One region of the Pelorhabdus rhamnosifermentans genome, then DNA from elsewhere that is predicted to be linked to it. Evidence: riboswitches for the same ligand, from Rfam matches in the RefSeq annotation. Region 1 holds a riboswitch; the other holds the start of a gene.
What was found. A riboswitch is a leader RNA that binds a small molecule or an ion and turns the genes downstream of it on or off. The one in region 1 is predicted to bind cyclic di-GMP.
Positions count from the first base shown of each region.

Region 1 (15,942 bases):
AAGATTGCTATAGGCCATGAGATCGCCAACCAACTCGGACAGAGCCTGAGAAATCAGTGGACTAAACGGTGTAACTCGCTTGTACCAGCCTAAATTTTTTGCCGGTTCAGCCACTACCGCGGCTTCAGGATGTTCTTTCAAGAGCCATTGATTGCTAAGTGTCGGCAGCCAGGCATAAACGCGAAATCCTGCATCACCTAGACGACTGGCTACATGACCGAATACGTCAGCTTTAACCGGTGCTTTATCGGTATGAAAATACACACTTTCAATATTGCCCTTACCATCTGGATCACTAAAGGTTTGAAGAAAAACTACATTAATTTTAGAATCACCAAATCGGTTAATGGCCTGATTCAAGTTTTGCTCCATCTGTACCGAATCCGCATCATAAATCATATCAATATCTAGCTGTGCAGCATTGACAATAAATGACGCTCCAGCATTTTGCAAAATTTTAGCAAAGTCATTGACAGACGGATTATTCATGACAATGACTCGCTTGGCATTTAATAAGGAATTAGTCCCAGGTAACTTGTTCAATCCATCACCTAAACCGAAAAATGCTTCAAATCCTTCTTGCTGCCCGATCTCGCGGGCAAACTGGTTATAACAGCCAAACGGCCATACTAAGGCTTTCACTTTATGCCCCAGATACTTAACAAAAGCCACTTGACTCTGATGGAAATCACTACTCACTCGTTCCTTAAACTCCATGATTGTTTCATAACTGCCATTTCGGTAGCTAAAGGATTCCAGCATCTGATTGGAATCACCATAAGCATTAATTGTTTGATACCGGTGTGAATCCTGTGAATGAGAAGCAAGAGCTACGAGGCCTGATTGATCCATTTCCCTCAGCTGATCCCATGTTACGATCGGGCCTAACTCCGCATTGGTATAGCCGTCCGGCCAACTAGTAACAATCGCCATCATGGCCGGATAGTTATATTTTTTCAGTAATGGAAAGATCTCGGTATACAAAGATCGATAACCATCATCGAATGAAAGCAATACCGGCTTATCTGGCAGCCCCTCTTCTCCTTTGCTCGCAGCAATATACTGTTCAAGCGAGATGGGATGATAACCTTGAGCCTGTAAATAAGCAAAATGGCTGTCTAAATTTTCGGGAGTCATAGCATACTCCGTTTTTAATTTACCTACATCGTGATAACAAAGAATGACGACTTTAGAAGAAGCTTTACCAGATAAGCTCTGACTTTCATCTTCTGCCAATAACGTCATCGCATAGCCGTTTTGCAATGAAAGACCACTTAACGCTGCCAAACCAATCCCTACTCCCCGAAGAAAACAGCGCCGTGTCACCATTTTTTCTTTCATAAAGACCCTCCTTACCAAACAAGGCGATAATTCATATCATAACTCCGGTGGTCAAACCAAAAACCACCACCATCATGAACAGTCCGCAATCCATATTCAACACCGAACGTAAGCCAGGCTCTTTGTGCCAAACGATAACCGTATTCTAACCGATCATAAGGTGAAAAAGAAAAATTTTCGGGATGATCACGAGACCATTCAAAATTCAACGTATTCTCCCAATAACCATTCGGAATCGTCCAGTGCTGCCGCCAGGAAACGCCATAATTTTCCCGCAAAGCCGGACTCTCATAAGGCGTCACCTGGTCATTGATTATCTGTTGTTTAAAACGATTGCGGCTAAAATATACCGCCATACTACGAGCCGTATCCTCTTGATCATAATAGGTATGTTCCCATTCACCGTCATAACCAAATGTCTGGTTGCCATCATTATAAGTAGAACGAGTAAGTCCAAACAAATAAGAATCCGTTTTACCCAATGATTTATTATATTCCACCCGCTGGCTGGTCTGAAAAACACCCGCCGCAATCGCTGTCCCTTCATCGACAGGCAACCGATCTAATTTCAATGATAAATTGGCTTGATCACCAAAATAGTGAGTATAGGCGGCATGATAGCCATTGGCATGAATATCGCCACTATAATGATACACCGCAGCTTCTAGCGCCTGACCCACATCTTGATAACGAAACCCAGGCGACAGGGTTTTATAATGAGTATCGGCACCGAAATCAGCAATTTTTTTAGTGTCTGCACCGATCGTAAAAAGCAGCCGATCCGTCAGCCTCTGCTCACCACTCATGCCAAAATCTTTGATGTCGTTTCCCTTATAATCTTTTTGGACGCTCGTACTCATCATTCCTTGGCCTTGAGGACGCTCGGCAAACTTTTCCACCGCCTGACCCACAATTGGCTTCCTAATGGATTGATTAGCTAACTGTCCTACCCCTTGGCGTGCCAATTGATAGTCACCAGCCTCTAAACTGTTCACAGCAAGCCCTGCACCTGCATTTGGCTGACTATTGGGCATTTTAGCTAGAGCGGCGTATTCTTCTGCTGCCTCACGAGGCATTCCCTTACTCGCAAGTAAACCAGCAAATTGTTGCCTGTACATACGGTTATCAGGAAATTTATGAATAACAAGCTGGAATAAAACCTTAGCTGTCCAGTAGCGCCCTTTTTCCATAAACGCCGCCGCATCGCCGGCAGCGACAGGTGCAAACCCTGGATATTTTGTTAGCAAATTGTCGTACAAGACTTTTCCCTCGGCAACCTGCCCATCCAGCATGGTAGCAAAAGCTAAACCACCTTGGACATCCTTTCGATTCACATCGTCCTGCTGACGTTCCAGAAGACTACGATAAAGGGTAATGGCTGACTTGGACTGGCCACTACGCAAATAGGAATCAGCCAAAGCTTGAATACCGTAAACAGGAATGGAATCTGTTTTAGGCCACAAGCGGCGTCCTTCTTTAATAGCTGTCGTATAATCACCATTTAACCGCAAAGCAAAAATATAGTCGGCCTGCATAAACGGCGTAGCTGAACCATTGTCAATTGCTGGTTTCAAACAGGTAATTCCTTTACCATAGTCACCATTTTGTATGTATAACGCAGCAACCTGCGCCCCAACTTGATTTTTCACCTTACTGTCTACTGCCAAATCCATGGCCCGTTCCAAATCGGCAGTACCTGCCTCAATATCACCCGCTAATAAATACATATTTCCGCGGCTAAGATAAACATCTGCATCTTGCGGATGTTCTGCCAAAATCTGTAAATAAAGGTCATCCGCTGCTGTCCTATCGCCTAAACGCATCAGGCTTTCAGCTTCCCAACGCTTAGCTTGACTATTACCTGTCTTAGCTACATCATGATACAACTGCGCAGCCATTTTAAAATGCTCCAACCGATAATAAGAACCAGCCACACTTAATCGAACATATTCCGGCCAATTCTCACCCGGATTTTTTTCAAATAAGGTAGTAGCCTGTTCATGCCTGCCAGCCCACCCCAGTACAACAATTTCATCCCAAAGGGCAACAGGAAGTCCCTGACTAGATAATCGCGTTAATTGTTCTAACGCTTCATCGTAACGTCCTGTCCGGGCTATAGCTACACTGTCCTCTTCCTGGCTGCGCAAGTCCCGCTCAGCTGCTTGTACACAAGTATTCATAAATGAAATTGAGAATATCAGCAATAACATACGCCACATGAAATAAACTCCTCTCAAAAAAAAATAGCCAAATGCAAAAAAATTCATAGAATTTTTTATTTTGCAACTTGGCTGTCATAGAAATATCGTTAGACCCAGAGTTTTGCGTCCTTGGCTTTCGCGAAGTTTGCCCTCAAATATTCACTTTTTTCTATTATCTTTTACATAACATTACTTATTTTAGTTTCTAATAAATATTATACACCATGATACATCAATCTACATTATACTATCTTTACAATATCATTATTTTTTTATTAATTCCATTAAAGTCCATAATTCCCAACTGAAAGTCCCAAGTTTGAATGAATTTTAAAGTTGAAAATATCCTCTCCCTACAAAGTATCTAGCATTTTTATATAATTCTTTACAACTTTGCAAGAATCATCAAAATGTTGTTTTTCTTGTTCTTCAAGGTTTAATTCAATAATTTGTTCAATGCCTTGGCGTCCAATCACTGCGGGAACGCCAACAGCAAGATCATACAAACCATATTCACCGGCTAAAATAACAGATAGAGGAATGACTTGCTCATCATCATTAAAAATCGAACGAACTAGATAGGCCAAAGCAATTCCAATACCAAAAGATGTTGACCCTTTCAAGGAAAAAATAGTCGGACCCGCACTAACAACCTCATGATAAATTTTTTCCAAATCGACTTGTTTCCTCAGTTTGTCATTCTCGACAAGCAATTGCAGTAAAGGTTTTCCCCCAACTGTTACATGCGACCAGACAATCACTTGGGAATCACCATGCTCTCCCATACATAGACCATGGATGCTCACAGGTGCAACATTGAGATACCGAGCCAGAATCGTTTTTAGTCTGGCACTGTCTAACGAAGTTCCTGTACCAATAATCTGTTGCCGTGGCAAACCGGATTTTTTCCAGATCAAATAAGTAACAATATCTACAGGATTCGCGGCAACTAGAAAAATACCGTTAAATCCATTCTCCATCACTTGACTTACCACATTCTGCGTAATCTTGACAGCAGATGAGAAAAACTCCAGCCTTGATTTCGTCCCTGCCGGCGTTTTAGCCGCTGCCGTCATAACGATAATATCAGCATCCCGGCAATCTTTGTAGGTACCTAATCGGACTTTGCTACGACTATTCGAAAATCCCATGCAATGCGATAAATCCATCACTTCCCCACGTGTACGCTCCTCATTAATGTCAATCAGACATATTTCGTTACATACACCTTGGTTAATCATTGAAAAAGCGCAGCTTGTTCCAATCGTTCCTGCTCCGATAATAACAACCTTTCCCATGGTACCTCATCCTCCAGTCAAAGATTTTACAAATTTTACTTCTCTATCTTTCAACCTATTTCCTCCAAACATAGCAATTGAAGCAGGAATCCCTACTTTAAAAATCAAATAATGTTATCAACTAAACCAATTAGAAAAAGTAAACAAATAGCATCCTAACCATCAAGTATTACATCAACCCTTTCCAACAAAAAATAAATTGTTTAATAAATAGAAAGCAGGGGTCATCAAATGGAACTGACCATGTATTATTATTCAGCTACAGGAAACTCTCTTCATGTAACCAAAACGATAGCCACCATGATAGACGGAAGCAAGCTGACAGCCATACCGGCATTAAACCGCGAGACAACTGTAACGCCAAGAACACAGAACATAGGACTCATTTTTCCCATGCATTATTTCGGATTACCCCCTATGCTCGAAGAATTTGTTAATAAATTAGACTTAACATCTGTAGACTATATTTTTGCCATTGTTACTTGCGGCGATCATCATTTTGGCAGTTGTCTCCATGAATTGGGAAAAATACTACTGAAAAAAGATAAAAAATTAGCTGCCGGTTTTTATGTTGATATGATATCCAGTTACGTACCACTATTTCCACTTCCTTCGCTAGAGAGGAGACAAAAGCTCTTAGCGAAAGCAGATAAGACCATTCAAAAAATTGCTGCTGTCCTTTCGAAGCAAGAACAGGCTATTGCCACCGAATATTTTTGGTTTCCTTGTTCCAAAATAAATCAGTATTGGAAAAAACGACTATTACCGAAGACGGACCGCAAATTTTCTGTTGCCGACACTTGCACAGCTTGCGGCTGCTGCGAAAAAGTCTGCCCTGCTTCGAATATTCGTTTAGTCGGAGGTAAGCCCATTTGGCGGCACCATTGTCAAGAATGTTTAGCTTGTTTCCATTTTTGTCCTGAGCAAAGTATTGAATTTGGATCGCGAACTCGTGGCAGAGAAAGATACCATCATCCAGAAATTACTGCAACAGATATTATTAAATCAAAATCAGACCCTCAATAAGCTCAGTATCCATGAATTTCACCAAAAAACCCTGTTTTCCAAATAGGAAGACAGGGTTCATCTTATATCGCTTAAATACTAATTTTAGCTCCCAACAAATCTACAAAGGCCCTTAACCAGCCAGGATGATCGGGCCAGGCTTGCGCTGTTACTAAATTACCACTTACGACTACATGCTCATCCTTCCATTCGGCTCCAGCTAGTCTACACTCAGCAGCGCAAGCTGGGTAGGAAGTAACGGTTTTTCCTGCCAGAACTTTCGCTGGAGCCAAAAGCTGCGAACCATGACAAATAGCAGCAACGGGTTTCCCGGCAGCAAAGAAATTCTGCACTAATTTTACTGCTTCATCATACATGCGAATATACTCAGGTGCACGTCCGCCAGGAACAACTAGGCCAACATAATTAGCTTCTTTGGCATCTTTCGCAGCAATATCTACGGTAATCCGATGCCCCGTCAGTTCTACATAGGTGTCTAGTCCAATAAAATCGTGTGAAACAAGCTGAATCGTATCTCCTGCATTTTTGTTCGGCACAACAACATCTACTTGGTATCCAAGCATTTGAAGCGCCTGTTGCGGAACTTTAACCTCATAATCTTCGGCACAATCTCCAGTAAGCAAAAGAATTTTCTTTGCCATTTGTGATAACCTCCTCGATATGATGATAGATAATCGTTCTATATTTGTTAGAAGTTTCCTGCAGGATCATATCTTAAAATTCAAAAGGAAAATCTTTAATAAAATCAATAAAAGCTTGCGAAGCAATGGATATGTATCGATGATTATTCCAGGCTAGTCCGGCTTGTATATGAAGAACATTACTCTCATTTCTTTTTCAAGCTTTTGTATAGCAGAAAATAATATTTATTATAACATCTATTTTAGATATTTTATATTTATAACCATGCGAGTTATAATAAAACAGTAAGTTTCAATAGTTATTTGCACATTACAAACTAATAGCTAGCCTTTATTATCAATAAGTCACAATAAAAGATTGATTCGGATCATAGGAAGTGAAAATAAATATGGTTTTCTTTCATGCACTGGAAGGTATATTCAGTATTATTATTATCGTTATGGTAGGATATTTTCTTACAATGAAACGGTGGTTTAACGAAGAGAATTCAAAATTTATTCCCAAGCTGGTAAATTACGTAGCACTACCAACCTATATGTTATGGAATCTAACAAGCACTTTTGACAAAGAAAAACTACTATCCCTGCTCTATGGATTAGCTGTCCCTTTTTCTTCAATGATGCTATGTTGCATGATTGGCTTCGCTATCGCTAAAATATTAAAAATACCTGCGCAACGCAAAGGTGTTTTCTGTACGGTATTTTTTTGTTCCAATACCGTTTTTATTGGACTTCCCGTCAATTTGGCTTTATTTGGCGATAGCAGTACTCCCTATGTAATGTTATACTTTTTTATCAATACCCTCTTTTTTTGGACAATCGGAAATTACTGGATTGGAAAGGATGGCAATATTTCCGATGTGAAATTTATCAGTCTCAGCACGCTGCAACATATTTTTTCCCCGCCCTTTTTAGGGTTATTATTTGCCTTAACAATCGTTTTGTTAGGAATTCCGCTGCCGGATTTTATAATAAATACCACAAAATATCTCGGCAATATGACAACACCTCTTTCACTAATTTTTATCGGCATTGTCATCTATGGGGTCAAAATGAAAGATATTCGTTTTGATAAAGAAGTCATTGCTATTTTAATTGGAAGATTTATTGTATCTCCCTTATCCGTTTTGTTTGTTGCTTCTTTTATTCCGCTCCCCCTATTGATGAAAAAAGTATTTGTCATTCAAGCGGCTCTACCGGCCATGACTCAAGTAACGATTATTGCCAAGGTGCATGAGGCGGACACAAAATATGCCGCCACGCTTACAGCCATCACGACACTTGCCTCAGCCATAGTCATTCCCATTTATATGCTCTCATTATGACATGACAATATTCCGATGAATCACAAAAGCTTCAAGAGTTCACTACTCTTGAAGCTTTTGTTAACCACTGCCATTCCATTGTACTTAATTAAATCGATTCAATGGGTACACCCGCTCAATTGCATTTACGTAATGGGTTGTCTCTACAGTAAAAATCTTTATTGACTCTGGTAAATATCTTAACTAACTCAGGATCAAATTGAGTTCCTGCACACCTCACAAGCTCCTTTATTGCATCTTCATGGCCTAAGGATTTACGATAAGGACGGTCACTTGTCATAGCATCATAGGAATCAGCTATGGCTACAATACGACATTCGATGGGAATTTGTTCCCCTTTGATTTCTAAAGGATACCCTTCACCGTTCCACCACTCATGATGCTTTAATATCCAATCTGCAATAGGCATCAGTTCGGTTGATGTCTGAGCAATCCGGTAACCAATCTCACAGTGGCGCTGGATTTGTTCTCGCTCATCTTGGTCCAAAGGCCCTGGCTTATGCAGAATACGGTCCGAAATACCGATTTTCCCTACATCATGGAATTCAGCGAATAATTGAATATCAGCCAGCTTTGACTCTGGCAGGCCTGCCGCTATGGCAAAGCATGCTATGATGTTTTTCAACCTATCGCCATGAACTCCCGTATCATAATCTCGCGCCAATAACATTTTTTTGACAGTTTGTATGATAGAACCTTCCGTTCCGGCCTGATGGTACAATTTTTCCCGATACATTTTATCATCGGCTTCACGCAACAACTTGCGTAGGGATTTATCGACACCAGCAGAATAGGCATAGCCTGACGACATCTGCAGAGGAATGACAGACTCAGAATTTTTCGCATTTTCAGTCTGAATATTATCGCGAATGCACTTATATAAATCCTCCATATCATCCATAGAAATTCCTTTCACAATAATGGCAAATTCATCGCCGCCGATTCTTGCAATAATGTCCTCCACTCGAAATGACGCTTGAAGAACTTTCGCGGTACGAACCAACATGGAGTCGCCTTGTTCGTGGCCAAAAGTATCATTAACAAATTTTAATCCATCTATATCTACTGCAAACACGCCAAATTCACAGGCTATTTTGCCTTCTAAATCTGTAATCAATTTTTCAAAATACGTCCGATTATAAAGGCCTGTCATGGCATCGTGGTAACTTAAATACAGTAAATTTTCCTGTACTTGTCGGCTTTTTTCCAAATATTTCTTTGCTTGTTCATGTTCCTTTCGATAATAATTCAAAATTACAACATATACTACAACATTCGCTATAATGATAGTTACCAGCCCAATGAGAATGTCAATATATCTTTCGGCCTTACTAGAATAGCCAATGATAATAAATGGGTATTTATATTCCAAATAAACAAGACTACAAGATATAATGATAAAAAGGCTAATGAAGGCAACTCTTTTAATACCTGAGAGTACAGTCGCTCCCATCAATGAAAACAATATAATATAGAATGGAATACTTCCTGAAATTCCTCCATTAAAAATCCATGCCGCAGGTATAATAATAAAGGATGAAATAATTAACGTCGAAATACAAAACCTATATTGTTTCTTTACAACAGAAAGATAGTGAAGACCGGACAGGACTGCACCGCTGATGAGACAAGTGAGCACTAATAATAAATCTAATCCAAGCAGATAATTGGTAATGGCACTCCATATAGCGATAATAACACCAAAAAATAATACGATGTTAAGAATCCGATGCTCCCTTGAAAATTGCGACTCTTCTCCAATTAACTTATGCAGTGGAATACCCATTTACTAACACCATCCCTAACTAGTGACAAAAAGTTACTTGAAAGATCATTACTTAACACACTGTCATTTGAGTTCTCTACGATAGAGTTTATTCAACCTCATAATAATGTTCCCCTGCATGAGGCCTAAACCAAAAACTTCCTTAAAATAAATAACTGTTTCCCAATAAGCATGTGGGATTTTCCTTCTCCATAGAAAAAATGAGAACATCCTGAGAAAGTTCCGCTCGGAATTTTCTCAGGATGTTCTTTACAAATTAGGCCCTAAGAAAAACAAATGCAGGATTTCAGAACATCTACGCGAATTCACCTAAGAAAATGCACTAAGCTTGTACTTTCTGTTAAAGGAGTAGATCTCTATAAAAACTATTGCCGTTGATCTTGATGATACATTGAATAACTTCTCTGATACGCTGCAAAATACTATCTTTTGCTATAATGACTCTTATGGTCTGCCCAAAGAAAGATTCGACAAATACCTCCTCGATATAAGACATAATGTTATCCCTGAAAGCACGCTACTAACAACCGAATTTTCTTATTTGCGTTACCGTATCCATGAACAGTGCCACCAACTGGCTACTGCCAAACCAGATGGTATCCAATTTATGCAATGGCTAAAAGAAAATAACTGGAAAATTGTTATTTGTACCCATCGGGATTTACGAATGTCCAGTGCTTACACCGAAAAATGGTTAAAAGCCAATGAGATTCCTTATGATTATTTATTCACAGCCTTAAATAAAATCGTTTTTTGCAACCTATGGGAAATACCTCATTTAATTGATGATGCAGATTTTAACATCTTGTATGGCGAACAATATGGGGTTAATGTCTACTATCCCATCATGGAAAAACATACATCCATTCCTCAAAACGCTGCTAAAGGATTTTATACCTTCGATGAGGTGAAACAGTGGATACAAGAGTAGCATTATTAAAAAATTTTTATAGTACCATGCAAACAAATAAACTAAAGTTAGAACTAATGAGTCATGGTTTTCCATTTTTAGATAAACTGATATCGGAAGGTATCACCCTGGAATACGGTGAATTGGCAACGAATTTAGTCCATAAATACCGTCTCCTCAATGTCCCCCAACATCGCATGAATCAACTTTTGCAGGGGCATGTAAACAAAATCCATAATATTTGCCTGTATTTTAATGAACTTGCCAACAATACTTTTTGCTTCAATTTAGATAATAATTGCAAGATTAACAACATGGCCCTCATCCCGGAAATGAAGCCCACCGTAACCCTCCTGAAGCAGCATTTGCAGAAATATGCTATAGAACCGCTGGTTATTGAGAGCGGACGAGGATATCATCTCTGGTGCCGCTTAGATCAAGCAGTAGACAATCAGCAGCTATTCGATTTTCTGCTCCGAATTTCAGCAAAAGCCATGGCTTCCTTAAGCGAACATGGCTATGATTACAACCGGGTTAAATTTAATATATATCCCCACCCTAAAACTATCAATATTGCCTCACTGCGCTTATTTGGATCAGAGCATGTAAAAAAGAAAGTTTTCAGCTATGTTCATCTTGATCATTGTGTCCTAGATGAAGTGCAATCCTGGGAATACTTTTCACAATATCTAACTAGCAAAACAATTTCCAAACACCAATTCCTTGAAGCCCATGCCGACCTGCTGGCCACTATTCCCCCGGGCAACTGAATTTCATAAATATCCTCAATTCCACTAATACAAAGAGAGCCTGATGAATCAAATCATCGGGCTCAAGTATAACACTACAGTCTTTGCATTGTTAGTGCAGAAAAAGAATATACTTCTCGCCAATAGGTAAGAAATAACATTTTTTCTAATTTTATTATCATTAGATATCTAATCACCATTAATTACAGGAAATAAAAAAAGTGCTGTCATCATATTTTCTATTTATTACTATTATGGTATACTAATTACATTAAATGCTACACTATTAGTCTTACTATTGATAAGCAGCATATACCATTTAAGAAAGGAAGAAAATATGATAACAAAAGTAGGAATTAACGGCTTTGGCCGCATCGGAAGAATGTGTCTTAGAGCGGCATTACAAAATAAAAATATACAAGTTGTTGCCATTAACAGTACGTCAGATAGCTTTTCCTCAGCTCACCTTATAGAATATGATTCAATACATGGTAAACTCAACAACAAAGTCGAAGCAACAGAAGATCAAATCATCATTGATGGGCAGCCCATAAAAATGATTTCCGACCGCAATCCCGCTAACCTTCCATGGGGAAAGCTCGGTGTCGACATCGTCATTGAAGCTACAGGAAAATTCAATTCCAGTAAAGATTGTGAAGTTCACCTGAGAAATGGTGCTAAAAAGGTTATCATTTCAGCACCTGCGAAAGACTCCACCCCTACAATTGTTATGGGAGTTAACGAAACTACTTATAATTCACAATTCCATAAAGTTATATCGAATGCATCTTGTACAACAAACTGCTTAGCTCCTATTGTCAAAGTGATTCATGGTAATTTTGGAATTGTTAATGGCTTAATGTCAACGGTTCATGCCTTTACAACGGATCAACGCAGCTTAGACAATAGCCATAAAGATCCACGCCGCTCCAGAAGCTGTATGCAGTCGATAGTTCCGACAACTACGGGTGCCGCGAAAGCAATCGGCCTTGTAATACCTGAGTTAAAAGGAAAGTTAAACGGAGTTTCCGTACGTGTTCCAGTTCCCGATGTCTCCTTAGTTGATTTGGTTGTTGAACTAGAACAAGACATTACCGTTGATAAGATTAACAACGCTTTACGTACTGCCGCCGAGGGCTCTATGTTGGGTATTATCGAATACTGTGATAAGCCTCTCGTTTCAATTGACTTTTTAGGTAATAAACACTCAGCTATCGTAGATGCCCTATCCACATTAGTTGTTGCTAAACGAACAGCCAAAATTCTTGCATGGTACGATAACGAATGGGCCTACTCCTGCCGGGTAATTGATTTAGCACAATACGTCGGTAAAACTCTATGTAAAGAGAAACTCGATAATATTAAAATAAAAGCTGTAGGATAGTAATGAGAAAGTGCATAAAAAAGGACTGAGCCATCGAAAGAGGTTCAGTCCTTTTGATATTAGAAAACGCACGGGCTGCGATAAGTATTATGCAAATGGGTTTTCCGTTTTATATAACAACCCTTTAGGTTGGTTAAAAGCAATATCTTTAATTCCCAAATATTGGAACACAGCAAATAATGCTTTACCATAATGACCAAATGCGACTGCACCGTGATGGGGATAACGTTTTTCAATTAAAACATGACGGTAGAACCGTCCCATTTCAGGAATTGCAAAAATACCGATTCCACCAAATGAGCCTGTGGGAACAGGCAGAACTTCCCCTTGTGCAATGTAAGAAGTAAGTTTGGCATTTGCCGTACTTTGCAGACGGAAGAAAGTAATTTTTCCTGCGGCTATATCGCCTTCTAACGTTCCTCTCGTAATGTCGGGAACTCCCCCGTCTTCAAGCAGTCTGTTTTGAATCAATTGATACTTTACTGCCCCTTTGGCAAGTTTGCACAGCGGTGTATTCCCGCAATGAAAACCCATAAATGTATCTTTTAATGTATAGTTAAATTTTCCGGCGATATTTTCATCAAACACATCTTTCGGAACGGAATTGTTTATATCCAGAAGGGTTACCGTATCATTGCTTACACACATACCGATATACTCACTTAATGCACCGTAGATGTCGACCTCACAGGCAACAGGAATACCATTGGAAACAAGACGACTGTTTACATAACACGGTTCGAATCCGAATTTATTCGGAAAGGCAGGCCAGCATTTGTTGGCAAAGGCTACATATTTACTTGCACCTTTATTTTTTTCAGCCCAGTCGATTAACGTTAGTTCATATTGCGCCATACGAGGGAGAAGATCAGGATATTTGTTCCCGGCACCCAATTCATCTGCCATGTCTTTTACAACATCGGGGATTCTCGGGTCGCCAGCGTGTTCTTTATAGGAAATCAAAAGATCGAGTTCGGAGTTTTCCTGAACCTCGATATCAAGATCATAAAGTGGTTGAATCGGTGCATTACAAGCAAAAAAATCTTGCGGACGCGGGCCGAAGGTGATGATTTTCAAGCTGGAGAGACCGATTAATGTACGTGCTACAGGGAGAAAGTCTTCGATCATATGAGCAATTTCGTCCGCTGTACCTACAGGGTATTCAGGAATAAACGCTTTTAATTTACGGAGTCCTAAATTATAAGAACAGTTCAATACGCCGCAATACGCATCGCCTCTACCATTGATTAAATCTTTACCGCTTTCTTCAGCTGCTGCAACGTACATAACGGGGCCTTCAAAATTCTTTGCAATTAAAGTCTCAGGTGTTTCAGGTCCAAAGTTTCCTAAGAATACAACAAGTGCATTGCAATCGGCATCTTTCACTTCCTGTACGGCTTTCAGCATATCATTTTCATTTTCCACGGTTGTTCTTGCTTCAAAAATTTTTCCCTGCGTTTTTGTATAGCTTTCGACAATAGCCTTTCTTCTATTTTCCGATAGGGAAATAATAAAACAATCACGGCTTACGGAAATGATTCCCAGCTTTACTTCTGGAATATTGTTCATGCTATTTACTCTCCTTTATCATTCAAATTATTTATTTTTTAGCCCTCTGTTAATGATACTGCCTATTTTATTCCAAACTGATACGTTGTTTCAGCATGATATACTTTTCCCTTTTCTAAAACGGGCTGAAGAAAATTCGGATTTTCTAATGCATTCGGAAAGTATTGGCTTTCTAAACAGAATCCGCATCTTTTGTAAATAGTTGCACCTTTTTTTCCAGCAGAAGCGCCATCTAAATAATTTCCGCTATAGAATTGAATACCGGGTAACGTCGTTGCTGCAATTAATGTGATGCCTGAACTTTCGGCATAAGCCCAGGCCGCTTGTTTTAATGTGCCATCATAATCGTTAATAGCCCAATTATGGTCGAATCCGCCGGCAAATTGAATTTGTTCAAAGCTACTATCAATATTGTCACCTATTCTCGTCGGCTGCCTCAAATCAAGCGGCGTATTTTCTACAGAAACAATTTCCCCGTTCGGGAGAGATTCTTGATCGGCAACAGTATAACAATCTGCAAAGAGTTGAATTTTTTGATCTACGATAGTACCACTGTCATAGCCTGATAAATTGAAATAAGTGTGATTGGTAAGATTACATACTGTATCGGCATCGCTCGTTGCAACGTAATCAATGGATAACCGATTGTCATCGGATAATGTATAAGTAACATGCACAGTAAGGGTTCCCGGATAACCTTCTTCACCGTCAGGACTAATATAAGTAAGTTTTAATCCAGTTTCTGTCGTTTCCGCATCCCAAACTTTTTTATCAAAGCCAATTTTACCGCCGTGTAAATGATTGTTTCCATCGTTACAATATAGTTGATATTTTTTGCCGTTTAATTTAAATTGGCCTTTGGCAATTCGATTGCCGCAGCGTCCGATGAGAGCACCGATATATTTATCTTGCGTTTCATAGCTTGCGAGATCATCATATCCTAAAACAACATCGATAAGAATCCCGTCTCTGTCTGGCACCTTTACAGATACAATCGTACCGCCAAATGTCGAAACGCTCACGCTCATTTTATTCTTGTTTGTCAGCGTATAAAGAAATACCTCGGTACCTTGTATCGTCGTTCCGAATTCTTGTTTGGAAACCTGGATCATTTTTCACCCTCCTTATAATACACTTTAAATTTTCAGATTTACAATTAATACTTCATTTAACAATTTCAAGTTCTCCAGATAGTAAATAAAACGGCTTGCAGTAGAACTGATTTTCCGCAGGGATGTATTCATTTTTTGTTTTTTGTAGCAATATCCACCCATACGGCAAAAACCAAGATCGAACCTTTAACAATAAGCTGCCAGAAGTTTTCAATATTTAACATACTCATTCCATTGTCTAGACTAGCCATGACCAAAGCTCCGACAAGAGCTCCGCCTACACTGCCCACACCACCCATTAAGCTTGCGCCACCAATAACGCATGCCGCAATCGCATCCATTTCAGCATTTTGCCCGGCTGCAACTGAAGCGGCATTTAACCTAGAACACAGCAAAATTGCAGCAATAGCCACTAATACCCCACTGATGGCAAACAAGGTCATCGTCATTTTTTTGACGTGAATCCCAGATAATGTTGCTGCTTCGGAATTCCCCCCCAAGGCATAGACTCTGCGACCAAAAACAGTTTTATTTAATATGTAGGAAAATACCACTGCTAATAAGGCAAGTATCAGCACCGGAACCGGGAACCCTTGATAA
Region 1 is NZ_JAHGVE010000005.1:69,670-85,611, forward strand. It holds gene pgaB (poly-beta-1,6-N-acetyl-D-glucosamine N-deacetylase PgaB) at 1-1,341, opposite strand, end outside; gene Ga0466249_RS07640 (tetratricopeptide repeat protein) at 1,353-3,560, opposite strand; cyclic di-GMP riboswitch class I at 3,620-3,702, opposite strand; gene Ga0466249_RS07645 (L-lactate dehydrogenase) at 3,896-4,840, opposite strand; gene Ga0466249_RS07650 (EFR1 family ferrodoxin) at 5,072-5,866, shown strand; gene Ga0466249_RS07655 (DJ-1/PfpI family protein) at 5,938-6,507, opposite strand; gene Ga0466249_RS07660 (AEC family transporter) at 6,897-7,832, shown strand; gene Ga0466249_RS07665 (bifunctional diguanylate cyclase/phosphohydrolase) at 7,948-9,618, opposite strand; gene Ga0466249_RS07670 (hypothetical protein) at 10,010-10,549, shown strand; gene Ga0466249_RS07675 (hypothetical protein) at 10,534-11,298, shown strand; gene gap (type I glyceraldehyde-3-phosphate dehydrogenase) at 11,615-12,661, shown strand; gene Ga0466249_RS07685 (L-fucose/L-arabinose isomerase family protein) at 12,749-14,230, opposite strand; gene Ga0466249_RS07690 (aldose epimerase family protein) at 14,293-15,342, opposite strand; gene Ga0466249_RS07695 (sugar ABC transporter permease) at 15,471-15,942, opposite strand, start outside.

Region 2 (15,942 bases), on a different contig from region 1:
AAACGCCATAGGCTGATGTTATTTACGCCTTGTTCTTTAGCTATAGCTATCCAGTAATTTAACGTTTTCACATCAGCATACCAGACTTGATAGGATATGCCCTTATCTTGATAATCAAAAACTGCACACTGGCTTTCTTCATCCCTTTTTGTTTCAACACCATAGGTCACTGCAAGAGTTTTTGCTTCCACTTCCGTCAAAAATCTTTTTTCACCGTTGTCGCCCCAAACACAGCCACCTGTTGAAAATGCTACCGATTTTTCACCAGGTAAGACTTTCATTCGATTGAATGTTTTTTGGATAAATTCCTTATTGGCCTTCGGTCCTGGAGCGCTATGCAATCCGTAAAGGTTATAGAACATGACTACATATTCCGGTCCTTGGAAAAAGCCAGTGGAAGAAAACGGCGTACTCGGTTCCAATACAAGCCTTAATTTTAAATTATTTTTCAGTGCTTTTACATAAAGTTTATCAGCAAATCTCAAGAAAGGCTGACCGATTTTTTCGTCTGTCCATATTCTTTCATAATCAATTTCAATGCCATCATATCCGCCCTGCAAAGTCAATGCAATGATTTCGTCAATATGTTTCTCCATTGACGCATCATCGGAAAATAATCGGCGAAGAACTTCTATATCTTTCAGCACAACCGATCCGTCAAAATTTTGCTTGTCATTGACAAAAGTAAGATACGTTTCATACTTTTCTTTTCTCTTTTTTAGTTCACTTCTTTTATCGCTAAGTTCTTTTGGTATAAAGAAGTTATCATTTTTATCAAAATATGCGCCAAAATAAGAAAGTTGATCCAATTGATTTCCCATTTTTTTTAAATCTTTTTCGCCGGCATCTAAATCCCAATATGCTAACCATGCCGATATTTTGGTTGGTTCTTTTGGGACTGCGTTGACAGCAACTTGGCTATCATAATTACAGCCTGTCAAAATAAAAAACAAAGATGCCAATATAGCCACTCTAAAAATTTTACAAAATATGCTATTCACTTAATTCCTCCTCTTGATTATAAGTTCACAACAGACCAATTAATGAGGGCTTCCCATAACTGCTTCGCTTTAGATTCAACAGCATCAAATCCTTGCATCCTACTGTCAAATAAGATCTTTTCCTTTTCTGCTCCCGTGTTTTCAGTAATAATTAATTTTTCAAATACGCCATCATATACATCATCAGCCAAATTTCTTTGACTCCAACCATAACCGCCCCAGGCCGTTTCAAGATAAACAGAACCCGCTTTCGTATCAGATACGGATAAACCTTTTATAGCCTCTCTGCCATCTACCAGAATGCTAATCTTATCTCCCTTGAGCGACAATGATAACAACCGATCACCTTTTGCCTGAACACTGAGATCAGGTACATATTCCTCTGCGCCATCTGCCACGTTGGGGACATTTTCCAGATTTTTGTCCTTTAATTGTTCCGCATAAATCTTGGCTTTTTCAACAGAATCGGCATATTTTATGAAAGTTTCTAATTCTCGCTTTTCAGCTGCTTTTTTATCTTCGGGGATGGATAGAATTTCTTTACCGTCATGCTGATCTAAGTTTAACTGAAACAATTCTTTTTCGGCATCGCCCGTTTTTTCCGTAACATATAGAACATTGTTAAGAATATATACAGACAAGAATCTGTTTAGACTTTCATCTGCTCTGAGATATATTTTCTGCAAACCCAGTTTATTCCCCTTTAATCTTACGGAAAGTTTCATATCTTCAAAATCATTGCTGTTCTTTAAACGCAATAGCCCCTTATCTTTTGGTAAAGAGGTCAAAATCATCGTCTCCCCTTGAATTTCTAGTGCTCCTTTAAGCATTTCCCATAATTTGTATTTGTTTAAATCACCTTTGATAAACTCCAAATCTTGATTGATATCATATTTTATACGCATCAGCAAATGATTAGTAGACCAATACGCCTGTGGCTGCATCCTTGTTAAGTCATAAATACTGCTATTTCTCTGATTGAAGGAAAAACCTTCCCTATTGAAGTTCATTTTAAACAATTCTTTAATCCAATATTCATTTATGGCACTTACTCGATCATTATTGCCAAAACTTCCTGTATTGGAGTGCATTAATATATACATTCCAGGTACATACCCAATAGACTGGGTATAACTATCTCGCAGAGCTTCATAATCATAAGCGATACGTTCTTTCATCTTCACATAGCTCTCTTTGGGAACACCATATTCGTCACGAATATAATCCATCAAATAGTGATTGTATTTACGTCCTAAGTACGGCGCAACGCTAGCACGTTCCAATGGATTTAGTTCTCCCAAATAATTATCGTATCGATCAAACACGTTAATAAACGCCAGTCGATATCCATTCGTACCCATTTCCCAAAAAGACGTTTTTTCAAGATCCATTAGTTCCTCGGGCATTAAAAATTTCGGGTCTTTTTTTTCAAATTTTTCTGGATAAGTCAACATGGTTGCTTTAAAATTCAAGTCTTCCAAAATTTTCTGTGAAAAAATAGCCGTATCTCTCCTGCCGTCTTCAAAAATCAAAAACAATGATTTTTCAGGCAAGACTTTTCCTGATTGATAATAATCTAAAACGTCTTGTTGTGCAATAGTTACATAGCCTAACTTTTTTAGCGACTGTAACTGTTCACGCAAACGATCCACTCCGATTAAATTTTGATTGCCTACTCTGTCTACACCAAAATAAGCAAGAGCAACAAATCCCTTATCCCCTGAAAATTTTGTATTTTGTTGATTAAAAACTTCATATGTTTTTAGGGTAAATAATGCGAAAATACCGATCACAATCACTACAAGGATAATCATAAGTTGTATCACTACACGTATCATTTTTTTCCGGTCTTTTCGGGTAGTGAATTCTTCACTCGATATCGTCATCATCCTATGCCCTCTTTTGCTTTCCATGATTCTTTGCTAACAGTTCCGCAATATCCGCCGGAGTCATACGTGTTCCCCAGGTAGTTTTCCAAAAAGTAAACCAAGCAATCGGCATTTGCCATAAAAGTACGGCTTCATAGTATAAGCAAAACCATAGACCGAAAATCCATGTTGAACTTTTTCTAAGAAACAATTGCGTCATACTCATGAGCAATGCCATTAAACAAATACCCATGATAAAGGTAAACGGAAATACTCGGTGCGCAAGCGGAATATAAATCATATTATAAAGAACGATAACAGGCGCCAAGAGCGGCACAAGCACGCCCATATAAAAAGATAATGCCATAAACGGCTCTTTTTTCCACATAAATCTAGCTGCAACTAGCGATTCTCTAAGCCACGAACGTTTCCAACGCATCTGCTGTTTTAAAAAAATTTTATATGTATTCGGTACAATCGTATTACATATTGCAGTATCTTGATAAACAGTACGATTTTCTCTTAATATGAAATTGGTCATGCTGCGATCATCACCAAATGTAGCTTTCCTTCCCCAAAATCTTTGGTTCAGCCACGCTTCCAGATATTTAACAACCAATTCTTTCTTATAACAAGAGAGAGGACCGGATAAACAGGTAACTGCATCAAAATAGCTTTCGGCCGCTTTCATGATACGAAAGGCGATAAAATATCTTACAGCCTGCATTTTCGTCAGTGCATTGGTATAAGTATTGGCAACATCAGTTCTACCAGAAACACCACCCATTTTTGTATCTTTAAACGGCTGAACGATATTACGAATAGCGAAGGGGTCTAAAAAGCTGTCCGAGTCAACAAACACAACCAATTCATGCTGTGCCATTAAAGCTCCTTTTGCCAACGCTTCTCGCTTGCCTGCGTTCTTTTCTTGGCGAACATAACGAAGCCTGTTTTCAATATCATAGCGATTTTCTTTGATTTTCAGTTCTTCTACTATCTCTTTAATTTTTTCAAAAGATTGGTCGTTAGAGCAATCATCTACGACAATCACTTCTAGTTTATCGATTGGATAATCCTGATTAACACAGCCTGCAATCGTTTTTTGTATCCATTGTTCCTCATTGAAACAAGGAACAATAATCGTAACACCTGGTGTAAAGTCGTTGTCGATTGGAACGGGGCGATAAAAAGTGCCGAACAGATATCTGGTAAGCAAAAAGGTAGCCGCGATAATACTATACATATACAAAACTTTATTAAATTTAAAATATAGTACACTTTCCGTCCTCATTAGAAGAATGCAGGCAGTAATAAAGAACAAGAAAAATGCGGCTACCGGCAACATATACCGATCCTTTTTCTTTGTTGCATACTGTGCCAGCGGTTCTAAAAATACTATTCCACATAGCGCTTTCCCGTCTGCGATATTATCAGAGCGAATATATTTAGCTCCCATCTTGACTTTCATTTCATATCCTTCCGGCATAGTGCCGGGTGCGATGGCAAACTTCAACTTGATTTTCGATGCCTGACTCAAATCTTGAGCAACTTCCGGTGACACTTCCAGTAACATACCTGTAGTCGATATATCAACACCTTTTCCGATACATTTTACATTTTTATCGGAAGTAACATATTGGATTGAAACATCATAATTGACCAAATAACGTCTGCCCATTTTTTCATTTTTTATAAGATTTGAGATATCGTTCAAATCCGCATTGCCCTTTACTTGACGTCTGTCTACATTCGTACGCACTCCTTCTTTGTCAGGTACCTTTGAAAGCAGCCGACGGTCAGGTTTGGCAACAAGTAAAATATCCTCTTCTTCTTTTATTTCTTGCTGAAATAACTTATTCACAATCCACTTCCCTGCCATTTCAATGCTGCTTACTTTAACAGCATATAATCAATCACGCTTATCATTTCACCATAGATTTACGTTTTCACTACTTTTAAACTTTATCATGGCTGTTTAATTGCAATGATTTTTTCTGTTCCATTTGAGAATAGCCATCTGGTAAATAATCTGATAACCTACCAACTTTAAACTTGGAAGGATCAGAATCCGCTTTGGCTTCATTTGCAGTCAATAATATATCTAAAGCCATTGCCGTGTATGTAGCATTATCTGACATATGACAGACTAACATAGCACCTTTTCTTACTTCGCCATTTTGGGTATATACTCCGTCTTCAATTGTTTTTAAAAGTTGAGAAACATTTTTGGCATCATAATCTCCTGTGCTGCACGAACCGCAAATAATATATTCATAACCCGTTTCAAACAACGATTCCAAGCCCATCTTACTAATTGCCAAAGTTGGCGGGCGGAAGAACCGAGTCAAAGCAGGTTTACCGTCTATGATTACATCGCCTGTAACAGCTCGTAATTTTTGATAGGATGTGGCAAGTTCCCTGACATATTCCTCTTTGCCCTGCGTTTCAACTTGCTTGCCTGTTTTCTCATCACGAATTACCATGGGTTTATGTTTGTCGGAATGATCTCCGATATCATGACCTGCCATGGCAATAGCGCGGAGCAGATTGGGGTTATTTAATACATTGTTCGTGAGAACAAAAAATGTCGCCTTTACATTATGCTTACGCAGAACATATAGTAATTTATTGATGGCCGCATCTGTCCCCCAGTCGTCAAAGGTAAGGAAAATGACATTGTCTTCCGTATGTATGAATCCGCTCTTATCGAGGCGACGAATCTCCATCTTCGAGAAACCAAGCATACGATCTTCATAAGTAACATCCTTGTTCCCAATATAGCGTTTAGAAGCTTCTGACAGGAAATTATGTTGATCAATATTTAACTCAGCCCCATCATTTCTTAAGCGTACCGGAACATTTTTCAGATCTACCGGATATTGATAAATAAATTTGGTATTATTAAGGATTTCTCCTACCGGCTTAATCATATACTGTGAATCATTGGCCGGATTGCTTGCAGGATTATCATAAGATTTTGCATAGGCAATGTTATCCACTTTGCGTTGTTTGATTATTTCCATCAAATTGCCAACCAATTGGTCATTCGTATAATAATCCATTCTAAAATATAAAATTTGTCCGCGAGCTAAAGAAATCATGGATTTGCGAAAAATTTCCGATAGTACCTGATCGGCGGAAGTATAATCTTTATGTTTAGTTTGTACAACATTCATAGATTGACCAATCAATTTACATTTCAACGTTGAAACAGCTTCTTTTGTTGTATCTGCTACAATACCCGATGGCTGTTTTATCAAGTTCGTTGTCACACCAAACTGCTCTTCAAGCATCTTGCGACAACGCGTAATATTTTCACGAATTTTATCGAAGGTTTCCTCATTTTTCGGCCTTATAGCAATACCAATTTCGTGCCCATTTTCAATGATTTTCCGTACTGTTTCTGGATATTTTTTCATCTCTGTTTCCGTCACAAAGAACGTTGCTTTAATACCCAGACGATTTAATCTTTCAAGTACGTCGTTCACTACTCCTTCATTCGATAATCCTCCAAATGTATATGAAAGCGCTGACTCCGTGGTTAAAATGGTTTTGATTTCTTGTGCATTGCTATCTATATTCTCTGCTGCATAAGCTGTGCGGCAACTAAATAAAGACTTAATTTGTTCTTTTACGAGAGAAGCTGCGTTTACTAGAAAAGAAGAGTCGTTAACCTCTTTAACATCGTTTAAGGTAGTTTTCATTAGTTCCTGGGTTATATTGTTTTTCGAAAAATTTTCCACATAAACGGTAGTATAATTTGCCTTCTCAAGCGCAATTAAAAGTTTTTCTACTGCATCGACAATCTCTTTTTCTCCCAAATCTTCCTGTTTAGGCAATTCTTTTAACCCAGGCTGTTTGTCTATTGCTGGTTTTAAATCTGTTTTTCCCTGTTCATTTATAATCGGTTCGATATTCGTTTTTAGTTTAACGGAAATAATACTTCCCGGTCTAATATTGCCTACAAAATTGTCCGCTGCTACATGAAGCGAATTTATTTGCTTCACATTTAAAAAAGCATCACTTTTTACAACGCTCTTAAAACCACAGGCTTTCGCCGCTTGAAGCAATTGATCCGTATAGTTTGTATCATTACATTTTAAAAGATTCGGTCCTTTATCAGTAGTCACTTGGACAATTTTTTGCGCACGACAAAAATCTTTAACCAATCTATCCATTGGTAGATTTTCCATTTTAACCATGCCTGAAAGTGTATAGTTTTCTACTTGTTGTCCTGCGTTTTTAATATTTACAACGATTTGTGGATCTTCAGCAGTCTGTACTCCATCCACAAAAAATGTCGCCTTAGCATGATATTTTTTCAATAAGTCCAAAATCTGTTGTACGATAGTACGATCTGTTAATCCATCAAAAGTTAAAGCAATCACACGCTGACCACTATTACTATGTGTAATGACCGTTGCCTTCTCTTGACTGTTTTTCATCTGCCCTAAAGCTTGTATAATTTCCGCATCGGCATTATAGAAACTTTCCGCATCGGTAATATTACGATGGTTGCCACCTGTCTGCGTCGTAAAGAAGTCTTTCAATAAAAGCACCCCAGTTAGACAAATACATATAAGCAGAACCAGTGATAATACAATTTTCTTGTTTTTCACGTATATCACCTCTTATGATTAAAGACTCCAGTAGGAGTAACCCTTTTTCTCTATGGTTTCCTGTTCAAATATATTCTTGATATCAACAATAACATGTTTTGTTTGCTTTTTGAACATACTGTTCACATCCGTCAGTCGTAACTCTTCAAATTGTCGATGTGCTACTAAAAACACCAAACAATCCGCATTCTTGACATCTTTTATATCTACAAGTTCCGTATCGAATTCTCTTTTTAATTCCATTTGATCGACGACCGGATCTACCACCTTTACTTTAATTCCATATGTCGCAAGGTGTTTACAAACGTCCACGGCTTTTGAATTGCGCATATCGGGGCAATTTTCTTTGAAAGTGATTCCCATAATATAAATGTTGGACTTTTTAACATTTTTATCGGATTGAATCAATTTTTTTATCACCATATCAGCGACAAAAATCCCCATATTGTCATTGATTTTTCTCCCGGCAGCAATAATCTGCGAGTGATAACCCAACATCTCCGCTTGATAAATAAAATAATACGGATCGACACCAATGCAATGTCCGCCTACCAATCCCGGATAGAATCCTAAAGCATTCCATTTGGTATTCATGGCATCTACAACATCTTTTGTATTGATTCCCATTCGATCAAAAACCATGGCCAATTCATTCATAAAGGCAATATTAATATCTCTTTGGGCATTTTCAACCAATTTTGCCGCTTCCGCCACTTTAATGCTCGGTACTTTATAAACACCCGCGTGAATAATCAACTCGTAGACAGCCGCAATGTTTTCCACTGTTTCTTTGTCCATACCCGAAACGATTTTCCGAATGTTTTCAAGCTTATGCATTTTATCCCCGGGATTAATTCTTTCCGGCGAATAACCAACTTTGAAATCTTTCCCACATACCAATCTTGATTCATTCTCCAATATAGGTACACAAACATCTTCTGTAACTCCCGGGTACACAGTAGATTCAAAGATAACAATACTGTCTTTCGATAAATTTTGTCCTACGACTTTACTGGCATTAACAACAGGTGCTAAATCTGGTGTTTTATCTCCATTAACAGGCGTTGGAACAGCAACAATGATAACGCTAGCTTCTTTTAACCTTGTTGGATCGGTAGTAAATTCCAATGTTGTACTTTGAATTTTTTTGTCCCCGACTTCATGGGTGGGATCAATACCCTTTTTATAAACATTAATTTTTTCTTGATTAATGTCAAATCCCAGCGTTTTGACTTTCTCCGCAAACGCAACAGCAATAGGCAAACCTACATATCCAAGGCCTACAACGGCTAAAAAATCTTTCTTCGTCTGTACTCTTTCAAATATTTCCATTTGCATTTTATCTCACCCATTTTCTTATTAAAAATAATGTGTTAGTTCACTCCACCAGGTTTTCCCTCTTTCCCCTGATACTTTATCTGTTAAGTTGTAATATTCCAACCCTCCAACCAAATTGTTTGCAAATGTGTAGTGAGTCCCTACTCCGTAACCCTTAAATCCTTGCATCAAACCCAAATTGCCTATGCCATTCATTCCATGTTCAATATAAGTACCTAGCGGTTGATTATAATATTTTATAAAAATGTTATATGTACCCGGTCTATATGTTTTTAGATCACCATAGTTAAGACTAAACACGTAGCCATTACTCTCACCTTTGCTATCTTTCAGATTGGAACCCAAATACATGGCCCCTATGCCGAAATTACTGAAGTTGTAGTTTCCACCAAGAGTCCGAATTGTGTTTTGATTGTAGACTCCATTATCCAGCTGATAATGATAAATACTAGCTTCCAGATTATAATCAAAATCATCATACCGTACAGTTGCTATGGATAGTTTTTTCGTATAATCAGTTTTTCCATAACTCAACGTATATTTTACTGGTTTTCCAAAATCAACTTTTGCACCTTTAAAACCGCTATCATAAATATTTCCTTCTGCCATAAGATATCCAAAAGAACCTGCAGTAAGTATTGATGAGCTTAATTTTCCTACAACATTTATACGTGAAAGCTCGAATTTATTATTATAATTCACAAAACTCTTCTCAATGTCCATCATACCATTGACACGCCAATCCTCATTAATATTCGTGCCAAAACCAAGGTAAGTTCGAATTCCGGATGAATCCTTATCCCATCGATTGGAACCTCTGTTAAATGCATAATGATAACGAACTTCACCGTCTACCTTGACTTTATTGTCCACATGCTTGCTACGGTCACCCACATGCATCAATTCGTCTATAAGTCCCGTGTAAGTCTTATTATCAATATCTCTTTGATCCGTGTTGGTATCGTTCACCTTAACTGGTACTTTTTTCTCAATGTCGGCATTATTCCGAAGCAATGCTGTTTTGGAATCATTATCATTAACACCCACTTTAAGTAATGGCCTGTTAGCAGGAGTGCTTATATCTCCATTAGTTATGATTTTTGTTGTAAGTTGCGCTATTTCATATGCAAATTCAGCTTTGGCTTTCTCGATATCTAAATTTTGGTCGCTATTTATTTTAGTCGTAATTTTTGCCATTTTATACGCAAAATCAGTTCTTTGATCAGCAGGTATAATCGGCATTACTTGTGCTGTGACTTGCGCCATAGCATATGAAAATTCAACTTTAAAATTTTCAACATTTATGGCTGGAAATGATATTACCTTTTCCGTAATCTTTTCCATTTCATATGCAAATTCAGCCACACCAGAACGATTATTATCAAGTTCACTCATATTCATGAGCTCATTTGAAGCATATGCCACATTTTCCTTCAACTCATCTGTAGATATACCAATTATCGTTGCCATTGAAACCAGCAATATAAAAAACTTTTTCACTTAATAATTCACCATCCTGATCAAATATACTATCAAAACCATCTTCTCTTTAACTTTTCTTTATTTTACCGACCGATTGGAAAAAGATGAAATAATACTCGCCTTATAAACAAAACCTATAAGTCTTACACGCAGTATCAGGATAACATAATATTACAGTTATGACAAATATTTACACAAAAAATATGACTGTCAAGTTGCAAACAATGAATTCTCATTTTTGCAACTTGGCAGTCATATACATATCGTACGTAGACCCGAAGTTTTGCGTCCTTACCTTTCAGTAAGTTTGCCAACATTTTAAATTAAAATAATTTAATGAAAAAATATACAATATATATTGTATAATTGACTACTCATTTATTCAAGGGGGTATTTAGTCCTGAAAGTCATTATTCTAATCCTTTCTCATTCAAATACGTCTACGTAGGCAGTTATCGGCTAAAATCCAGGTGTACTTTTAATCAATTGTTTTTAACGCTAAACATCTCGTATAAGACATACCTCCCCACTCATTGCCTTATCAAATCAATGTCAAAAATTAGTCTGACTTGGTTATTTCATTATTGGAGATAATATTTAACAAAAAAAGTGGCTACACATCGATTTGTGCAGCCACTTTTTCGTTAAAGCAAAATAAACAAAAAATCGAACTTATATTTCCATAATGATCGGTAAAATCATTGGACGACGACGCGTGCGTTCATAAAGATACTTTCCTAATGCGTCGCGGACATTAGACTTAATAGCCGCCCACTCAGTAATACCGTTTGTTTGACATTTATCAAGTGCCAGTTGTACCTTATCTTTCGCTTCATCCATAAGTTTCTCAGATTCTCTAACATAGACAAATCCTCGTGATACAATATCAGGACCTGCAACAGTACAGCCGCGTTGTTTATCCATCGTCACAACAACGATTAAGATACCATCTTGCGATAGTTGTCTGCGATCACGCAAGACAATATTCCCAACATCACCAACACCCAATCCATCAACAAGCACTTTTCCAGCCGTAACCTTTCCATTGATAACAGCCTTTTCAGGACTAAATTCTAATACTTGGCCATTTTCAGCAACCAAAATATTTTGTTTAGGCATACCCAAGTCTTGAGCTAATTTTGCATGAACAATAAGATGACGATATTCGCCATGAACAGGTACGAAATATTTTGGTCGAACAAGATTATGCATCATTTTTAATTCTTCTTGACTGGCGTGTCCTGATACATGAATTCCAGAAGACGCACCGTAAACAACATCTGCACCTTGTTTAAATAAGAAGTCAATGGTCTTTGAGACTAGTTTTTCATTTCCCGGAATTGGTGTGGCTGAAATAATGACCGTATCACCAGGCATGATTTCAACTTTGCGATGATCAGACATAGCCATACGGGTCAAAGCGGACATGGGTTCACCCTGGCTACCTGTTGTTAAAATCACAATACCGGACAAAGGATAATTTTTGATTTCATCAATATCAATCAACATACCTTCGGGAATATTCATATAGCCAAGCTCTGAAGCAATACTAACAACATTTACCATACTGCGACCTAAAATAGCTACTTTACGTTTGAATTTACAAGCCATATCAATGGCCTGCTGCAAACGATGAATGTTGGATGAGAAACTGGCAATAATAATGCGCCCCTTGGCATTGCGGAACGTATCATCAAAAGATGCCCCTACACTGCGTTCACTCTTGGTATAACCAGGACGTTCAGCATTGGTACTATCTGCAAGCATAACAAGCACGCCTTGGTCACCTAACTCGGCAAAGCGGTGAAAATCAGTAACCTTACCGTCAATAGGCGTTTGATCCAATTTAAAGTCACCTGTATGGACAATAGTTCCAATTGGAGTTTGAATGGACAAAGCAACAGCATCGGCAATGCTGTGGCTAACATGAATAAAGCCAATTTTAAATGCACCCACTTGAATTTGATCGCCTGCTTTGACAGGATTCAAATTAACAGGGGATACATTATTTTCTTTTAGGCGACCCTGAAGTATTCCTAATGTCAACTTTGTCCCATATACAGGAACATTAAGTTGTTTAAGTACATAAGGAAGAGCGCCAATATGGTCCTCATGACCATGCGTCAAGATAATGGCCTTCACCATATCCTGATTTTCAATTAAATAAGAAATATCCGGGATAACTAAATCAATCCCAAGCATATCATCTTCCGGAAACATCAGACCCGAATCAATGACAATTATTTCGTCACCATAACGAATAACAGTCATGTTCTTGCCGATTTCTCCCATCCCGCCTAGCGGAATAATCTGAATTTTTTGTGGCATTTTAGTCAAAAAAATATACACCTCCACGCTACTGCCTTCCGAGCAGTAGACATAATATAATCTTAAATATTCTATATTTGCCGATACTTTTGTCCGCTCTCTCATCGGTACAAGCCGTTCACTCATGCATAAACAACAACTGCCGAACCAATTACTTCCTACCTCATTATATACTATTTATGAGAAGGCAACAAGTAATAAATAAAAGCCTAAGAATATTATGTGCAGTTTCCAAATGGGAAATACAAAAGCCTGTCACGAAAGTGACAGGCGAAATAAATTAAGTCGGGAAATTAAATCGCTGGAATAAGCTGCAGGACCTCCTGAATTTTTGCCGTTTCCTGTTCTGTAGCATTCACTAAAGGTAACCGGAAAGGACCGGCATTAAGACCAAGCAAATTAACAGCCGTTTTCACTGGAATCGGATTCGTCGTAATAAACAGGCCCTTAAATACAGGCAACAGAGCCAAATGGAGCTTTGCCGCTGTCTTAATATCTCCAGCCAAAAAGGCCTCAATCATCCGTTTCATAGCATTGCCTGCTACATGAGCGGCAACACTTACAATGCCTTGTGCTCCAATGGCAAGGCTGGGAAGTGTCAAGGAGTCATCGCCACTATAAACCATAAAATCAGGTGATGTTCCGCGAATAATTTCAGCAAATTGCTCTAACTGACCACTTGATTCTTTAACTGCAACAATATTGTCAATTTCAGACAAACGAATAATTGTCGAAGGTAAAATATTGGATGCCGTACGGCCTGGAACATTATAAATAACGGCCGGCAAAGATATGCTTTGCGCAATGGTTTTAAAATGCTGATAGAACCCTTCCTGCGGCGGTTTATTATAATAAGGTCCCACAAGAAGCACCCCATGAACTCCCGTTTTTTCAGCTGCTCTAGTCATTTCAACCGAGGCTAGAGTATCATTGGAACCTGTTCCTGCAATAATGGTAGCTTTATTTCCAACTTTCTTGACAATCACTCGAAACAGCTCCAGTTTTTCTTCTTTATTCATGGTAGCTGCCTCGCCTGTACTCCCTGCAACAACTAAGCCATCTGAACCGTTTTGTATGAGATGTTCAGCTAATTTCGCCGCGGCTTCGTAGTTAACTGTTCCGTCTTGATGAAAAGGAGTCACCATGGCAGTTAATATCCGACCAAATGATTTCATTTTTTTCTCCTCCTAATTTGTTGCAAAATAAAAGTTAATCTGCTAATCCGAACCGGCCGTGAAGAGCAAGCAATGCTGTTTTTACATCTGCTTGATGAATCAGCGCTGATATGGATGTATGAGAATCAACAGTTTGTAGTATTTCCACATGACTACACGTTAAGGCATCAACAAAGCTTGCCATCACACCTGGTACTTCACGCATGCCACCGCCCACAACAGAAACCTTGGCACAGTCTGGCAATAGCGTCACAGGAAAACCTAATTTAACTAATTTTTCTTCAGCGAGAGATGCTACTTCCGCGTTCACAGTAAACATAATTTGACCTGGATGAACATTAATCAAATCCACACTAATATTATTATTAGCCATAGCATGAAACACTTGTGATGCCGTTTGATGCGAAGCAGTCGATTCTACTTGAAGCGCTATTTGCACGATTTTTTCCAAATAAGTCACACCTGTTGCAATACGATCTGTTACAAGCGATGCTTCGCTATCACTTGTAGCCGGACTGGTAATCAAGGTTCCCGGAGCATCGCTAAAGGTTGATTTCACTATAAGAGGAATATTTTTTTGCATCGCAATTTCTACGGCACGCGGATGAATGACTTTGGCACCTTGATGAGCCATCTGGCAAACCTCACTATAGCTAATACAGTCCAGAATACGTGCATCTTCTACAATACGAGGATCAGCCGTCATAATACCGTCCACATCTGTATAGATTTCTACTGCTTCTGCATTTAAAGCTGCTCCTAAAGCTGCTCCTGTTGTATCACTGCCACCCCGGCCAAGCGTGGTAAAATCACCATCCACTGTTACGCCTTGGAAACCGCAGACAACAGGAACACGGCCCGCTTGAAGCAAATGGAGAATTTTAGAAGAATCAATCTTAATGATTCGGGCATTTGTAAAGTGATTGTCCGTAATAATTCCTGCTTGACCGCCTGTAAGCATGGTTGCGGCTACACCAGCCCCTTGCAGCGTGGCTGCCATAACAGCAGCCGAAATAATTTCACCACAGCAAAGCAACGAGTCAATTTCCTTTTTTTCCGTCCGCTCATTCGTTTCCTTCAGTAATGAAAGAAGTGTATCTGTTGCATAGGGAGCCCCTTTTCGGCCCATAGCTGATACAACAACGACAGGTGTAAACCCCTCTTTTAGGGCTTGCTGGACTTTCTTGACAACTAATTGGCGCACTTCCTCCGTTGCAACAGAGGTACCACCAAATTTTTGGACAATTATCTGCATTGAACACACACCTCAGACTAATTGATGTTGAATCATATACTCAGCAATTTGCAGCGCGTTAAGTGCAGCACCTTTACGAATCTGATCACCTGTTACCCAAAGATTCAGACCATGTTGGACGGATCTATCAGGTCTTACGCGACCGACAAATACTTCATCCTTATTAGATGTAAAGAGCGGCATAGGATAAATTTGTTCAGCAGGATTATCTTCCACAATGACGCCGGGAAACTGAGCGAGTACTTCTTTGGCTTCTGCTGCTGAAAGAGGACCGGAGAGTTCAAGATTAATGGATTCAGAATGGCTGCGATACACTGGAACGCGAACTGTTGTTGCTGTTATCCCTATAGTATAGTCATTAAGAATCTTATGTGTTTCATGTACCATCTTCATTTCTTCCTTGGTATAATCATCCTCAACAAATACATCAATATGAGGCAATATATTAAAAGCAATCTGATAATGTTTTGGTAGTGATGCACTAGGCAAAATATTCGCTTCGACAGGGCGATTTTCTAGGACAGCTTTCGTTTGTTCTGTTAATTCGTTGATGCCTTCTTTTCCTGCGCCAGACACTGCCTGATAAGTCGAAACAACAATCCTTTTAATTTTCACTTTATCATAAATTGGTTTTAAGGCCATTAACATAATAATGGTGGAACAATTCGGATTAGCAATAATACCTTGATGTGCAGCGATAGCTTCAGGATTGACTTCTGGAACAATGAGCGGCACATTCGGGTCCATACGAAAAGCACTAGAATTATCAATAACAACAGCGCCAGCTTTTACAGCAGCTGGAGCAAAAGTTTTACTGGCTGATCCGCCGGCAAACAAAGCAATATCAATATCTTTAAAAGACTCTGTTGTGGCTTC
Region 2 is NZ_JAHGVE010000012.1:48,131-64,072, forward strand. It holds gene Ga0466249_RS14845 (glycoside hydrolase family 18 protein) at 1-953, opposite strand, end outside; gene Ga0466249_RS14850 (polysaccharide deacetylase family protein) at 1,019-2,890, opposite strand; gene Ga0466249_RS14855 (glycosyltransferase family 2 protein) at 2,892-4,748, opposite strand; gene Ga0466249_RS14860 (polysaccharide deacetylase family protein) at 4,825-7,488, opposite strand; gene Ga0466249_RS14865 (nucleotide sugar dehydrogenase) at 7,507-8,820, opposite strand; gene Ga0466249_RS14870 (S-layer protein) at 8,848-10,326, opposite strand; cyclic di-GMP riboswitch class I at 10,545-10,630, opposite strand; gene Ga0466249_RS14875 (ribonuclease J) at 10,981-12,645, opposite strand; gene dapA (4-hydroxy-tetrahydrodipicolinate synthase) at 12,930-13,811, opposite strand; gene dapG (aspartate kinase) at 13,846-15,066, opposite strand; gene Ga0466249_RS14890 (aspartate-semialdehyde dehydrogenase) at 15,079-15,942, opposite strand, start outside.
Region 2: linked by a shared signal. The riboswitch ahead of Ga0466249_RS14870 (S-layer protein) and the one ahead of Ga0466249_RS07640 (tetratricopeptide repeat protein) in region 1 are both predicted to bind cyclic di-GMP.